DNA from 2 places in the Bacillus sp. AC266 genome. Region 2 is predicted to be linked to the other one. Evidence: riboswitches for the same ligand, from Rfam matches in the RefSeq annotation. Region 2 holds a riboswitch; the other holds the start of a gene.
What was found. A riboswitch is a leader RNA that binds a small molecule or an ion and turns the genes downstream of it on or off. The one in region 2 is predicted to bind magnesium.
Positions count from the first base shown of each region.

Region 1: linked by a shared signal. The riboswitch ahead of AC0IXC_RS23655 (FtsW/RodA/SpoVE family cell cycle protein) and the one ahead of AC0IXC_RS14870 (P-type ATPase actuator domain-containing protein) in region 2 are both predicted to bind magnesium.

Region 1 is NZ_CEEDEC010000006.1:324,222-332,419, forward strand. It holds gene AC0IXC_RS23645 (phosphodiester glycosidase family protein) at 1-700, opposite strand, end outside; gene mgtE (magnesium transporter) at 861-2,189, opposite strand; M-box (ykoK) riboswitch at 2,466-2,633, opposite strand; M-box (ykoK) riboswitch at 3,154-3,330, shown strand; gene AC0IXC_RS23655 (FtsW/RodA/SpoVE family cell cycle protein) at 3,500-4,627, shown strand; gene AC0IXC_RS23660 (hypothetical protein) at 5,250-6,215, opposite strand; gene AC0IXC_RS23665 (hypothetical protein) at 6,969-8,198, opposite strand, start outside.
Region 2 is NZ_CEEDEC010000003.1:332,388-340,585, reverse strand. It holds gene AC0IXC_RS14925 (dynamin family protein) at 1-94, shown strand, start outside; gene AC0IXC_RS14920 (DUF3931 domain-containing protein) at 98-352, opposite strand; gene AC0IXC_RS14915 (GNAT family N-acetyltransferase) at 424-891, shown strand; gene AC0IXC_RS14910 (YpbS family protein) at 913-1,185, shown strand; gene AC0IXC_RS14905 (sulfurtransferase) at 1,188-2,021, shown strand; RNA gene ssrS (6S RNA) at 2,138-2,320, shown strand; RNA gene ssrS (6S RNA) at 2,342-2,525, shown strand; gene AC0IXC_RS14890 (hypothetical protein) at 2,581-3,030, opposite strand; gene AC0IXC_RS14885 (hypothetical protein) at 3,114-3,425, shown strand; gene AC0IXC_RS14880 (glutathionylspermidine synthase family protein) at 3,429-4,664, shown strand; gene AC0IXC_RS14875 (DUF350 domain-containing protein) at 4,661-5,047, shown strand; M-box (ykoK) riboswitch at 5,254-5,419, shown strand; gene AC0IXC_RS14870 (P-type ATPase actuator domain-containing protein) at 5,774-6,499, shown strand; gene AC0IXC_RS14865 (5'-3' exonuclease) at 6,632-7,498, shown strand; gene AC0IXC_RS14860 (FbpB family small basic protein) at 7,686-7,826, shown strand; gene AC0IXC_RS14855 (DUF7507 domain-containing protein) at 7,894-8,198, opposite strand, start outside.

The DNA.
Region 1 (8,198 bases), on a different contig from region 2:
CAATTAACTGTGGCATAAATCCTGCTGCGGAAACGACTTGTTTATCCAAAAGTTGTTGGGTAGAATAATTCCCTGTTATCATTTGTCCAAAATTTGTTAAGCCCGTAATAATTGTAGGGGTATTTTTATCTATATTTGTATCAATTGCTTTCCCATTTTCTATTACTATTCCAGTTGCAACATTTCCTCCACCCCTTCCTGTTTCATCAGCAAATCCACTTGCATTCACAGCAACAAGTGAATTATTACGTTTTGCCATTACGCTAATTTTTTCTCCCCTTTTATCGCCCTGTGTCCCTTGATGGCTAACAAGTTTAACATTGAAAGGGTTACTAATAGTGACTAATTTTCCTTCGAAAAGAAAACGACTATCTTTGTTACTTTTAATCGTTTCTACATCAATTTTTAATGGCTGATTTTTTAGTTCATCTAATCTTTTTCCTGCTATTTTTTTATAAATAGCCTCATCACTGTTTGACCATTTCGGATGATTAATTCTATCTTGCAGTTTATCTAGTTCTTTTTGGGACAGGAATGTATATTTCGCATATTGTGGATGCTGAGAAGTTAGTATACTCCCAGCGATTGTTACACGAAGATCTCGGCCATAGTTAGTACCAAATAATATTCCTATGCCAATAAGCATGAAAATAGAAAAAAGAAGCAAAATTCGTTTGAAGATTTTTCTTAGATGTTTCATAGTTTTATCCTCCGGCATTAATTACATTCAATGAATCCTTTAAAATATTATTTACCTAAAGACAAAAATGTTTGTTTTCCTCATTCCCGAGTTCCCCACTATGTCTTAGCAAGCAAGGCAAAATACTTATTCTATATTTCTTATTTATTTCAGTTTATATTTACAAATTTAATAACGTTTTTGCAACCAAGAAATATATTACTAATCCTGTTCCGTCAACAAATGTTGTAATAAATGGACCAGAAACGACTGCAGGATCTAATTTAAATTTTCTCAAAATCAAAGGTAAAACAGCTGCGACAAGCGAAGCCCAAATAACAATAAATAATAAAGTGATTGCTACAACTTGTGCAACTTCTGTTCCAACCCCTAACATATAAGCACGAGTGAGCCCAGCTACCCCAAGTGCAAGTCCGAGAAGCATGCCAATTGCAAACTCCTTTTTCATTACACGGAAAATGTCTTTAAATTTCACCTCTCCAATACCAATTGCACGAGTAATTGTTGCTACAACCTGTGTTCCTGTATTCCCTCCAGTACCTACTAATAATGGAACAAAGAAAGCAAGGGCAACTACTGTTTCAATTTCGTCTTCAAAATACTTTAGTACTGTACCTGTATATGCTTCAGCAACAAAAAGAAGCAATAACCATGGTAGACGTTTTAAGAAAATGCTCCAAATACTAGATTCAAAGTAAGATTGATTTAACGGTTCACTTCCGCCTAACTTTTGGATATCTTCTGTAGCTTCTGCTTCCATAACATTCATTACGTCATCAAATGTTATAATACCAATCATTTCATTATTTGCTGTTGTTACGGGTAATGCTGCTAAATTATAATTCAGTAGCTTTTTTACAACTTCTTGCTGATCAACTTCAGGGTGTACTGAAATTACCTCTTGAATCATGATAGTAGATAATATCTCTTCATCTGCTGCTAGTAATAACTCATGTATGGAAACGATTCCCTTAAGATAACCATGACTATCAAGAACATAGATATAAGATATTGATTCTACATTTTCAGAATGCTCCCTAATGTACTTCAATGTCATTTTTACTGACCAATTCCCTCTAACTGCAACAAAATCACTTGTGACAAGACTTCCTGCCGTTTCAGGTTTGAAAGCCATTAATTTTTTTACATTATGTTTTGTAATTTTATTTAAATACGCCATTAATTTAGCTTGTTTTTCCGGATGAACCGCTAGAAGTAGATCTACTGTTTCATCAATCGGTTGTAAATCTAGTAACTTTTTAGCTTTGTTTTCAGATAATTGAATTAAGATATTATATTTTTCTTCTGTATTCAAATGTTGAAGAATTTTTGAGCTTTTTAATACAGGAATCTTATCTAGTAATATGACTTGATCTGCAATTGAAAACCGTTTTACTTCTTGCGCAATATCATACGACGGATGACGTAAAACTTTCTCTGCATCCAAATTATTTTGGGTTACAAGTAATTCATTTAATAATTTCTTCATGTTAACTCCTCCTTATATTGCTAAGGGAGACTCTAGAGTTTCATGAGTGGTTTTGTGTTATTTTATCTGTCTAAAATTTTCATTAGAGCATTAATAGTTACATTGCAATCAATTTATTATTTAGAACTACCTCCTTTTTGAATATAGACAAGATAAAAATAAATAACATTAAACAAAAAACCTTTACTCAAAAAGGAGTAAAGGTTTTTTACAATACAAATAAATGATTATTAAGACAGCTCTGCAAAAATCCCAGAGGTGCCTTTCTATCAAATCGTATACCACTCCCTCGTTGAGTTTTAGCACTGTATAGCATAGGTTTTTATAACCAGCTACATTAAAAAGGGCCTTAATCCGACCGTTCCTGTTGACCCATTGGCGTCTCTCGACATTTTTGGGCAGCAGCGTTTCTCTATACAGGAGCCTCACCTAACAAAGATTATTGAATTACTTCAAAATTTAAACCAGAATTTAATATTTGTCAACTGACTTTCAATTCGATTCATAATAAATTCTTTTTTAGAGAAATGTAATTCGATTCTATTGTAAATTTAAAATTCAACTTAAAAGATATAAAATTTATATACAATTAGTTCGAAGAAACGTTATAAAATATATGAAATTTCGTATAGGAAACTTATTGTTTATGATTAATTTGTAACTTTATAGCAGGAGTTGAATTATTAGTCATACCGTACTTCAAAAGAACATTCTTCAAAAATCTTATTTTATGATTAAAATCTTCTTTACTGTTTATCAAATTTATATGGTTAAACTACTTAATCAAATTATCCACTACAGGCCGAAAATAAGTATCTATACGAGATGATTAAATACATTTTCTTGCATTATTTCTCAAAATTCATAAAACAATAAAGAATATAAAATTAGCAATATGCTTACTTGACAAGCAAAAAAAAAATATTTATGCTGGCTACACGAAACAAATACATAAAATTTATATTGCTAAACCTGTTAGGTGAGGCTCCTATACAAACACAGGCTATTGCCCAAAAATGTCGAAAGACGCCAATGGGTAGAACAGGAATTGTCGGATTAAGGCCCTTCTTAAGATAGCTAAGTAATCAATTTCCATTACTTTACGTTGTATAGTGCCAAAGCTCTACTAGGGGGAGGAAAGCTTTATTTAGTCATGCCAATTTAAATCCCCCCTAGTATGTAACTAGGGGGGATTTTTGCGTAAGAAAACAGGGTGTAAGCTATAGAATCTTTCAAAACAAGAATACTATTTAGTAGTTGATGAGAACAAGATTCTAATCATTAGCAAATGTAATCAGGAGGATATTAAAATGAAAAAAATATTAAAACTCGATTATCTATTGCTCCTCCCTCTATTCATAACATGTACTTTAGGTATTATCATGATGTATAGCGCGAGCTCCATTGTTGCTGTTCAACATTACGGTTATAACAGTAGGCATTTTGTTGATTCTCAATTAACAAAGCTATTTTTAGGAACAATAGGGTTAATAGTTTGTGCTATTCTCCCATATGAAATATGGAAAAAACGAATAGTCTCTATCTGTATTATGGTTGGGGGAATTTTTTTATTAATTATGGTTTTGTGGAAAGGAAAAGTGGTAAATAATGCTCAATCATGGATCTTTGGAATACAGCCAGCTGAATTTCTTAAATTAGGAACAATACTTGTAACAGCCCGTTTTTTTGCATTACGACTAGAACAAGCTAAAAATATTTGGAGTGGTAGCGGAAAACTTTTATTTTTTTTAGCTGCAATTTTTTTCCTAATCTATAAACAGCCAAACTTAGGATCTGCACTTTTAATATTAGGTTTAGGTTTTAGCATATTTCTTTGCTCTGGAATAAATGTAAATCTATTAATTAAAAGAATTATAATCGGTTCTATTTTTTGGTTACCTTTTTTATACTTTTTAATTCAATTTAGTTTGTCAGAAGTTCAAAAGACACGTATTACTACAATTCTCAATCCCTTTGTTGATGCGCAAGGAAAAGGATATCAGCTTGTAAATTCTTTTATTGCCATTGGCTCTGGAGGAATTACTGGACGTGGATTCGGAAATAGCATTCAAAAAACCGGTTATCTTCCAGAACCACATACTGATTTTATAATGGCAATAGTTTCTGAAGAACTAGGGTTTATTGGTGTATTTATTATATTGGCAGGGGTTTTGACTATCGTTCTTCGTTCCTTAAAAATTGCACAACTATGTGTAGATCCATTCGGAAGTTTTATAGCAATTGGTATAGGATGTATGATTGGTATGCAATCCATTGTAAATTTAGGTGGTATTACGGGACTATTTCCTCTTACTGGTACCCCATTTCCATTTGTTAGTTTTGGTGGAAGTTCTTTAATGGTCAATTTAATAGCAATAGGAATATTGCTTAATATATCAATTTTCAATAAAATTAAGTTTGATAATTATAATATATAATTATTGCATAAATGCGATTTCATAAGTCTTGGAGTCTCTATCCAAATCACTTGCCAATTTGTAAACATGTGTACGTATATCATATTAGTATTATATCCCCCTTCTATCTATCTGTTCGTTAAATGGGAATTTAACGAACACTTGAGGAAATCAGAGTTATCCTCTTCCCCTATTGTAGAACTGTACAAGGACATGAAATTCCAAACTATTTAGACAAGAAAGTCTAAACTTAAATTTTATAGATTTACAGATTGAAATCCAATTAATTTTGTGTAAGAATGTAGGATTCTTTTAGAAAGATTTATATTTAGGGTTAATTAACTATGAGAAAATGAATTTCATGTTATTGCTAACTATAATTCCTGGATATACAAAAAGAACCGCGCATAAATTGCCCCGTTCTTTTTGAGTTAGATTTCTCAACTTGATTATCTTATTTTACATTTTCTTTAGAAGTTGCTGGTACTGAACCCTTAGGTGGATCATGAATTTGTGACAATTACAGTTTATATTAAAATGTTCACGTAAACCTAGTATGTAATACCTAGTAATAGTAAACACCATATACCTAGCATGAAAATTTGAAATTTTGGTGGTATCTCGAGTATATTAAATAGATTTATTAGTTAGTAGTAAAAAGCAAATCAGTAAAGAATGCCTCTATCTCTGTATCCTTTTTTGAAAATATCTCATGTTTTTCCACAAGTAGCAGTCTTAGAATACCATCCAATTTTTCTGAAATCTCAATAAAATCACTTTCTTCTCCTTTAACATGTTGACCATGTACCACAGTGGAACGGCATCCATAAGCCTTTTTAATAAGATCGAAATACGCTTTCTTTGATTCATCTGAAGTACCTAACATCAATGCAACACGTTCTGCAATTTTATGGCTAACCTCAGATTTATCGGTAGTAAATAGGCATTCTAAAGCATTACAATAAGAAGCAATTTTCATTGGTAATATTGCACTTAATCTTGCACCAAGCGTAAAATAATGTGCTCTATCTAATCGTTTTGATCCTTTATTTCTGAATAGTATATCTGCATCAGGATGCTTTCCTCCAAAACTCTTCTCTCCATTTTCATCGATAGAATAAGGTGTAAAATCACGAGCTGCTGATAGGATTTCATCTTTCGAAAAATTAGATACTTTTCTTTCACACGTAGAAAAGCTCATCATCTCTGACAACGAGGCTTTATAAACAAAGCCATCTTCGTAATTATTATAATATGCAAGTAAAAAACCGTCTCTTACATAGATATTGTTATCTTTTATTTTCCATAAATCATAAATAAAACTTTGAGCGAGTCTTAGATAATGAAATGTGTACATCACTCCAATTTCATCCATCTCATCTTTAGTACGGATTTGTTCAAATTCTCTATCTATGTATAAGTATGTTTTGTTATCATATTCCATTAATGAAATAATCCCAGCAGTATCCAACATTAACTTAGTATCTAGTATTTTTTTTCTCTCTTCTGGGCCATTAGAAATCCTTGCTCCTGGAAATAGTTCTATACCCCTATTAAATATGGTATCTAATTTTAAATTGAAAAGTGGTGCTATAAATCTATACTTCATCTGAAATCTCCTTTCGGTGAATACTGGTAAATTTTATGGTTACAATTAATTTTTATTTTAACATAAAAGGGCCTATCGATTAGCTATTAAGATATTTAAAGAATAAAGAAAGGAAACTAATCCCCTCTTATCTATCATAAAAACATTTTGATTATTAGCTCGTCAATTACTTTAAATATACCTTTGCTAATCTCGAAATTAACTTTCAATTTACCAACGTTGAATTTTTTTCATGTGTTCCACTTTCCTTTTCGATCTGATAAATTATTGTATTTATTATTACTGGCTATGTAGTTTTGGGTTTCTTGTCCTATGTTCAAAAAGTTTAGACTTTTATGTCTTTGTACACCTACTGTTATACTGAGGATGAAATTGGAGAAAAGAACTCTCCTCAAAAACGATTGGACATTAAAGTACGATATTGGAGATTAGATTGAAGCAAGTTATAGAAATAAAGTTAATATATGATGATTATAAGTTGAATGTACAACCCACTGTCAATTTGAATACCAATAGGATCAGCACCAGCGTTCTTGTAATTAGGGAAAAGTAGTTTGTTACAACAAGTTTAAGAGTTATAGATTTTATTAAGAAGTTTATAAATAAGATTTGATACTAATGAATTTTAGTTGAATGGGAACAATAAAAAAGAGCTTAGAAACCATAATCTATAAGGGTTCTAAGCTCTTATTTTTTGTTATAGTAAACATCAAGTTACTAGTAGTTTATTACCGATTTTAGGAAGTGTACAAATTACAATTTCCGTATTACTCCCTCTTTAATTCCAGTCATATAATCTCCATACATATTCCTTGCAAAAAGCTCGTTTTGTACTCCTAATTCCCATTTTTCGGTTGTAGCAGCTGCAAGATAACTAAACATATCTTTAACATGTAATTCACTAATCTTTTTATCATAATTTTCATAATTACTAAAGGAACTTATATACCTACAATATATTTCAAACAAGTGAGTTTCATCAAAATAAGTATCTCCTATGACACTGTAAATATGATCATTTCCAAAAAGGAACTCTGTCATTTTCGATATTAGGTCAAACTGATGCCTCTTTAGTTCAAACCATTCTGCATCAAGGTGCTTAGGTTTTTCTGGTTCCGATTTATCATAACGAAATGCAGATGCAAGTTTAGAAATGTAGCTCCCTGTTATCACCACTAGCATATCTGCTAATTGTAATCCAACAAACTCCTTAGAATCCTGGTCTACCATTATATCGCCAAATCCAATACTTTCAAATGGCTTAGAAGGTATTCCCTGATCAAGAATTAGTGTGGATTGCTCAGGTTGCCATATACCGTTTAACTTATTCTCGCTTAACCATAAATCAACATCAGAGCTTACCTTTTCCCAGTCAAATGATACTTTTTCAAATACTAAATCATTAGCTAATTTTTTTCCATTCCCAATGTCCTTTATCATTTTTTTGTAATATGCTATTTGGTTCCTCATTCTAGAGATATTTTTATGTTTTGCCACAAACTCTTTCAAATCTTTTTGAATAGAGTATAGTATTTCATTGATTGTTTTTTCTGGATCAAAAAGATTTCTAATAACCTCTTCAGATGCTTCTAATTCACAATATTTTGTGAGACTGTATTTAAACAAAATAGCAGAATCGATAAATCTTTTAGCTTCTAGTTGGAGAATCCATTGTGTAAGTCTACCATCAATGACCATTGACATTTTATTTACTGAAAATAGTAAGTTAGAGATATTCACATCTAGCAGCATGTTAAATAAATTTAGATAAAAACTACTATTTACTTCTTTCATACTTGCAACACCAAAATTGAAGTTTCCTTTTAGAATATCAATTCCTTTTAGCTCTTTCTCAACCTTATTCTTTTGTCCTTTTCTATAGTTTTCAACTAGTTCCAGATATTTTTTGTTAACATTTTCTAGGGAATCTTCCGGAATATAAAGTACATCAGCTACATAAGAACGCATTAAATCATCACCGAG
Region 2 (8,198 bases):
AGCTGAAACAATTGATGTATCACTATACGAACAAAGTAAAGAAGAGCTACAAAAGCAGTTAGTAGAAATTGAAAAAGAAATTTATATTAAATAGCTGTTATGAAAAAAAGATTCGTTCAATTTTCTTTTGTAGTACAGTATCTAAAGATTTTACAAACCCTGCAAACTCATCAGTAGAAATCATATGGGTAAGAACTAAGCGTCTGCCGTCTGGTGTTTCACCGCATAAGACGAATGAAGAAAACTCATACGTTTTGTTTTCTACTACTAATTTTGGATAGGAATATGTGTCGCTCTTCTTTTTCTTTCCATCAATAGAGATGACGTTGCATTTTTTCTCATTGTTGTCCATGGTGAATCCCTCCTTTCTATTATCTATGGTAGACAAGGGGGGTTTAGAACAATAGAGGAGGGGGAATTTTTATGTCTGTTGTCATAGAGCGTATTTCGAAAGAAGCTATACCGAAATCTTTATTACTCCTTGCTGATCCAAGTGAAAGCCAAATTGATGCATATGTACAGAGTGGGTTTACGTATATAGCTAAACAAGAAGAAAGAATCATCGGTGTATATGTGCTTTTGGAAACAAGACCAAGGACAATGGAAATTATGAATATTGCGGTTGTAGAGCATTTGCAAGGAAAAGGGATTGGAAAGCAGCTATTAAGTCATGCCGTAGAAACTGCTAAAGGATATGGTATGTCAAAACTTGAAGTTGGTACAGGCAATTCTAGTGTTTCACAACTTGCTTTATATCAAAAATGTGGATTTCGTATTTTTTCTATTGATTTTGATTACTTTTCAAAGCATTATGAAGAAGAGATTATTGAAAATGGGATTGTATGTCGTGATATGATTCGGCTTGCAATGGAATTGAATAAGAACGTATAACTTATTTAGGGGGAAGAGAAGATGGAAGTACATAAAGCAATTACAGCACATTCTCGTAAACAAAATGAAAGTGTAAAAGCATGTTTACAATTAGATGCGCAGCGTGAAGCAGCTATTGAAGCAGCCGTATCTCTTGCGTCAAAGGGGAAAGAATTTTCGGTTGATATCATTAATGTTGTAACAAAGCAAATTAATGATCTTGCAAAAAATGGTGTTACACTGCAGCGTAAACTTGTTACAAAAGATATGGTTATGGAGTATGTAGGTCGTTTGCAAGAGAAAGAAGGTCGTTAAAGATGGTTGTTACAGTCGAATGGTTACGTGAGCATATAGAAGATGAGAATGTCCGTATAATCGATTGTCGATTTGATTTAGCGAATCCTAATTGGGGTAGAGAGAAGTATGAGGAAGAACATATTCCTCATGCGTTATATTTTGATTTAAATTTAGATTTATCAAGTCCTGTAGCAGAACATGGTGGCCGCCATCCGTTGCCAAATATTGAGGAGTTTGCAGACAAGCTTTCACAGGCCGGAATTGATGAACATACGACAGTGATTGCGTATGACAGTCAAGCTGGTGCAATGGCTTCGCGTTTATGGTGGTTATTAAACTATGTAGGACATGAGAAAGTGTATATATTAGACGGTGGATTTCCAGCTTGGAAAGAGAATGGATTACACACAACGCCGAATATCCCAGTTATTGCACGAAAACCTTTTATACCGGAAATACAAGAAAATATGCTTGTAACGATGGAAGATGTGAGAGGGAAAATTCGTGCAGGTGCAAATATGACATTAATTGATTCTAGGGAACCAAAACGTTATGCTGGTGCGGAAGAGCTCGTTGATTCGAAGGCAGGGCATATTCCGACGGCAGTAAACTATTTTTGGAAAGATGGGATTTTAGAATCGGGACACTTTAAAAACGAAGAGGAACAGCAAGGGCGTTTCCAAAATCTTGATAAGGAGAAGGAAACAATCGTATATTGTGGTTCTGGTGTTACAGCGTGCCCGAACATAGTTGCATTAAAATTAGCTGGTTTTCAAAATGTTAAATTGTATACAGGTAGCTGGAGCGATTGGATTTCTTATCCAGAAAATCAAATTGCAAAAGAAGAAGATTAATCACTTGCATGCAAAAATAATTTGTATTAAAATAAGGTCACAAGCAAGAGATTGCTTCAAAAAAATTATATTTTACACATTGGAAACAATGTGATAATATAACGACAAGTAAATAATACATCCTGCGGTGTGCGTAACTTATTTATGTCTAAAACCGATGTTAGTTTTACGGAAGCTCAATATTTAGTGACCATTATCAAGCCTTCCTTGTGGAGGAAGATATACGGTAACTGTGAGGGCATCCACCTGCGAGTAGCGGGTTTTTGGACATTTACGAGAGACGGCACTTGCGGGGGTCTTATTTCAACTAATAGTATATAAAATTCCTACGGTGTACGTAGCTTGTGTATGTCTTAAACCAATAAGTATAATGCGGAAGTTCAATATTTAAATGTAGATAGCAGGCCATCTTTTTAAGAAGGAAGTTACAAACATTTGTGAGAACATCCACCTGTGAGAGCAGGTTTATGGACATCTATAGATAACGGCATATGTGGGACTATATAAAAAGCCTTACGTTTTATACGTAAGGTTTTTTTGTTGAATAAATATACTCATGTTATCTCGATTTACCTGTAAAGTTCCCATAATAAATATAGCACTTGCGGTCTTCATCAATTTCTCTTGAATCGAGGGTGAATTCCAAATGTATTCCATCCCGTTGAATATATATAATATCTGAATGGAGAGAGGGTAATATATCCTCGTAATTCCAAATATCTTTACTTTCTATCATAATTGAGCAGGTTTCCTTTAGTTCTCTAATTTCAAAACCTATGTGCGAGTATGTAGGATCTGAAGGGTCGTTGGAAAAAACTTCTTTTTGTATATATAACACTGCTGTTCCGTCTGGATCTACTGAAGTTGCAGTAACGATATATGTATTTCCATCTTTTATAAAATATTCACAAGTCATGCGCGCGACAATTTCAGAATTAGAAATATTTGCGTAGTTCCATAAAGCTGGATACCCGTTTGTTTCATCATTGAGCCGATATTCCAATCGCATTTTATCCCTCTTCTTCCTTTTTCTTCTACTTTATCATGACATCTTATATAATAGAAATATAATTTAAAAAGGGGAGTGCAAAGGTGACAAAAACGAAATGGCTAGTAGGTGGTGTCCTAACATCTTTAATGACGGGCACTTTATTTGGCTGCGCGCAAGATATTCCCCCCGAACCGAATGATAATAGTTGTTCTGATTGGGATTGGGATGATGAGCTTGGTGTTTGGCAGTGTGATGATAGTAGTTCAGGTTATCGTGGACATTACTTTTATGGTGGTACATACTATCAAAATAAATCCACCTTCAAAAATTCATCAGAGTTTAAAACTTATCAATCTTCGGCCGAATTTAAAGGTGGAATTGGAAGCGGTTCAAAGGGAGGATTTGGGGGCTAACATATGTCGCAATACATAAGGGATCGAAAAGAGTTTTATTCGAAATATCCGAATTTTTGGTCGGATTTATATGAATGTGAGTATAGTTTGTTTCATGTTTTCCCGATAACAGAGCAAACGATGAAACAATTACAAGTAGCAACTGAACGAATGGGGAAAATATTTTTTAAGACTGCTAGAATTCTTCGGAATGTATCTAATGAACAGCTTCTTGAACTCGGTTTTCCAACTACAAGCTTGCCTTTTATTAGACTGAAAGGGATGTATCCTGAATCTGTTATTTCACGATTTGATTTTGCTTTAACAGAGGATAATCGTATTAAAATGCTTGAGTTTAATAGTGATACTCCAACTTTTATTGTGGAATGCTTTCAAATGAATGGAAAAGTTTGTGAAGAACTTGACTATGATGATCCAAATGCAAATCAAGAGCGCTTACTTTCTTCTGGTATTACAAAAGCCGTAATGGAGTTTACAAAAGGAATGGAAGATCCAAATGTTGTTTTCACAGCTCATCCTGAACATATAGAAGATTGGAATACGACTATGTATTTGAGTGGGCTATGCCATGTTGAAAATAAAGTAATGCCAATGACAGAACTTAGAATTACAGATGATGCTTTAGTAGATAGAGATGGTGTACCAATTGATGTTTTGTATCGCCAAACATATCCAATTGAAGACTTAATTGAAGATCAAGATCCCGAAACGGGGGATTTGGTGGGAGTAGAACTTTTGCAACTTGTAAAAGAAGGAAAGCTTTTTATTATAAATCCTTTGTCGGCCTTTTTACTTCAGCCGAAATCAATTCAATGTCTTATTTGGGGATTAGCAGAAGAAGGTGCTTTTTACACAAGTGAGGAACAAAAGTGGATTAAAGAATATATGCTTCCTACATATTTAGAGCCAGATTTATTTTTTGGGAAAAGTCCGTTCGTTCAAAAACCTTCGTTCGGTAGGGAAGGTGACACGATTACGATTCGTGATAAGGATACAAATATTATGATTCGAAATGCACATGAAACGTATAAATCGTCACTGCCTATATTTCAGAAATATACAGAGCTTCCAGTTGTATTTTTGGAAACTGAAAAAGGAATTGAGAAGCTGTCGTACGTGTTTGGGGCTTTTTTAATTGCTGGAAAAGCGAGCAGCATCGGTATACGTGCCGGAGAAAAAATTACGGGAAATGAATCGTATTATTTACCGGTAGGTATTAAGAAGGAGGAAAATAAATGATTAAATTTTTACTATATTTAGCAGTATCACTTGTACTTTTGTGTATCGGTCTTTTTCTTATGGAAGTGACAACGAAAGTTAAGGAATTTAAGTTAATGGCTCAAGGGAATAAAGCGGTAAGCTATGTACTTGGAGGAAGACTACTTGGTCTTGCTATCGTTTTATATTCAACGGCTGCTAATTCTATTTCAATTCTTGATATGGTTTCATGGGGAGCTGTTGGGATTTTAGCTCAAATTATTGTCTTTTATTTAGCGGAATGGCTTACACCACGTTTTAATATTAATAAAAGTCTTGAAGAAGATAATCAAGCAGTTGGTCTTTTCCTTATGTTTTTATCACTTTCCATCGGAATTGTAATTGCTGGTTGTGTAACGTATTAAAACCCTTACATTTTAACGTAAGGGTTTTATTTTTCATTTGCTAATTTTTTGCAATATGTGTTCAATTAATTTATGTAGCCGAACGCTGAGCAGGATGCGTATTAGTGTACTAATAAACTCGAGATAGTTATTGTAATAAGGACAAGTTTCCATACAAAGTGTTGACATCTATTTTAAATAAGAGTAACATTTTCTATGTAATTATAATAAGTCTCTGTTAGGTGAGGCTCCTGTATAGAGAAATGCTACTGCCCAAAAATGTCGAGAGACGCCAATGGGTCAACAGGAATGATCGAATTAAGGTTTTTCTTAACGTAGCTGGTAATGAACCTATGCTATACAGTGCTAAAACTCGGCGAGGGAGAGGTCCATAGATTTCTAATTGTATTATATTAGGAATCGCTTATTTGTGTATGCAATGACCTTTGCTCTCTTATGAGTAAGGGTCTTTTTTGTTAGCAAACTATGAGTAATTTCATAGTATAGATTATAACTAAAAAATTAAAGAGGAGGTGAGGAGCATGTCAAATTCTGACTCGGTTCCGTTACCCATATACTTCAAATCAAAAATATATGATGTAGGCAGGAAACGACTTGTTCCTCCCTCTATATTTATCATAATGTAGCGTTTATTCGAGTATTTAAGCGCTAGACACTTTCACAGTAAAGTGGATAAATTGAGAAACAAAGCGTTTCTTCCTATGTTGTAAAGGAGGAGACGATAATATGTTATATGTAAATAAAAGTGTGGGTAACACTTCGTATAAATTAAGTAAAAAAGCAATGAAAGAACAAACAATGCTTCAAAAAAATAAAGATTTATTAATTGAAATCGCAACAAGAGATGTAAAATCTGTATTTGCGTATTTTAAAACAACAAGAGACGGACTATCTATGAAAGAGGCACAAAAGCGTATTCAAGTATACGGACGAAATGAATTAACTTCAAAAAGAGCGCGTATTGCGGAAGTAATGATGAAGCTAAGTGGAATGATCCCAGGTCTTTCAAAACAAAATATGGGTGATGAATTACAATGTGAAACAGTTACTGTTTCTAGAGTAGCTGGCTGTAGCGTAACAGGGCTAAACAGTGAACTAAAAATGATGAAATTACCAGTACAAGAGCTTGTACCTGGAGATATGATTTTTCTTGCAGAGGGCGATACAGTGCCAGCAGATGTACGTATTATTTATGCAAATGATTTATTAGTAAATGAATCTATGCTGACAGGAAACGATGCTAGTATTGAGAAATTTGAAAGTTGCTATCATCTTGAACGTAAACGATTTATTCCATTAAAACGGATGAAAGACTATAATCCACTTGAACTTGAAAATGTATGTTTCAAAGGTACGTATATTGTTGACGGAAATGCAAAGGCTGTAGTTGTTTCGACAGGTAAAAATACGTATTCAGGAATACTTCATACTTGTTGCGGTAGAATGTCTTAATGTGTTAATGATGCTAAATATACAAAAACAATGTATAATAGACAAAGTTGAACAAAAACGTAGAATGGTAATCTATATATAACCTTACGTGATAACGTGAGGTTATTATTTTTTGTTAGTAGGAGAGGAATTATGAAAAAAGTATTATTAGTTGATGGTATGGCACTATTATTTCGTGCTTTTTACGCAACAAGTGTATATGGACAATTTATGAAACGACAAGATGGTACCCCGACGAATGGGATTCATGGTTATATGAAGCATTTATTAACAGCAACACAAGCAATCGAACCAACGCACATTGTAACGTGCTGGGATATGGGAAGTACGACATTTAGAACGGAATCTTTCTCGAATTATAAAGCAAATCGTGCAGCACCGCCGGAAGAATTAATTCCGCAATTTGATTTAGTGCAAGAAATGACTGCGAAATTATCTATGCCTGTAATCGGTATGAAAGGTTATGAAGCGGATGATTGTATCGGTACGCTTGCAAAACAATATTGCAATGAAGCGGAAGTTTATATTTTGACAGGTGATACAGATTTACTTCAACTTGTTGATACGAATGTTACAGTTATGCTTCTTCGTAAAGGAATTGGAAATTACGAGTATTACACACCGGAAAAAATCATGGAAGAGAAAGGTGTAGAACCTTGGCAAATTGTTCATGCGAAAGCTTTCATGGGAGATACAAGTGATAATTATCCGGGTGTAAAAGGTATTGGTGAAAAAACAGCGTATAAGCTGATTCAAGAATACGGGACAGTATCGGCAGTGCTAGAAAATATAGCATCATTAACGAAAGCGCAGCGCACAAAAATTGAAAGTGATTTAGAGAATTTAAATATCTCTTTACAATTAGCGCAAATTCATTGTGAAGTTCCAATTTCATGCTTATTAGAAGAAGGGTTACACACAATGGACGAAGAAAAACTACGCTTTGTTTGTAACGAAATGAATTGGGGAAGACCTGAAATATTAATTAATATGCTTTAAAGAGCATGGAAAGGTTGATCAAATATATTTTTGATTAACCTTTCTTTTTTTGTTCACAAAGTTGTCAGAAAATAAACGAAATTTTCATCTGAAGTTCAAATGGAATTCACAACAATCAATTATTATAAGGACACACAGATAAATCCTTATCTTTTATATAAACCATCCCCCAAGGAGGAAAATAAACATGCGAAAAAAAGTGAGAAAATCCTTTAAACAATTATTAATAGAAAATAAACAATCCCTACTAACTAATAAAGAGAATATGAAAGAAATTGAAGAACGGATTGAGAAACGACATGTAGCATATAGTGCTGCTAGCAATTGATAATTTTGTTTATGAAAAAAGCTTGTAGTTTGGATATTATCCGAACTACAAGCTTTTTCTTTTTTGATTAACGCCACCAAATCCAAGTCCAAAAGTAATTTCGTATATTTCGAGGAGTAATGCGTATGAAACGTTCACCGTCAAAGAAACAATTTAAATTTGGAAGTGTTTCATCTGGATTTTCTGGAATGAAGGTGACGATGTTTTCGTTACTTGTAATGGTTACTGTGATTGGTGGATCGGTAGGAGAGACTTGAAGTTGTAAAGAAACGTTTGCCTTGTTTTTAAATTCATTATTAATAGGTGGACTTATCACTTGTACTGTGAATAACACGATAATTGTTTCGTTCGGTTCCAAATTAGTAGCGACTA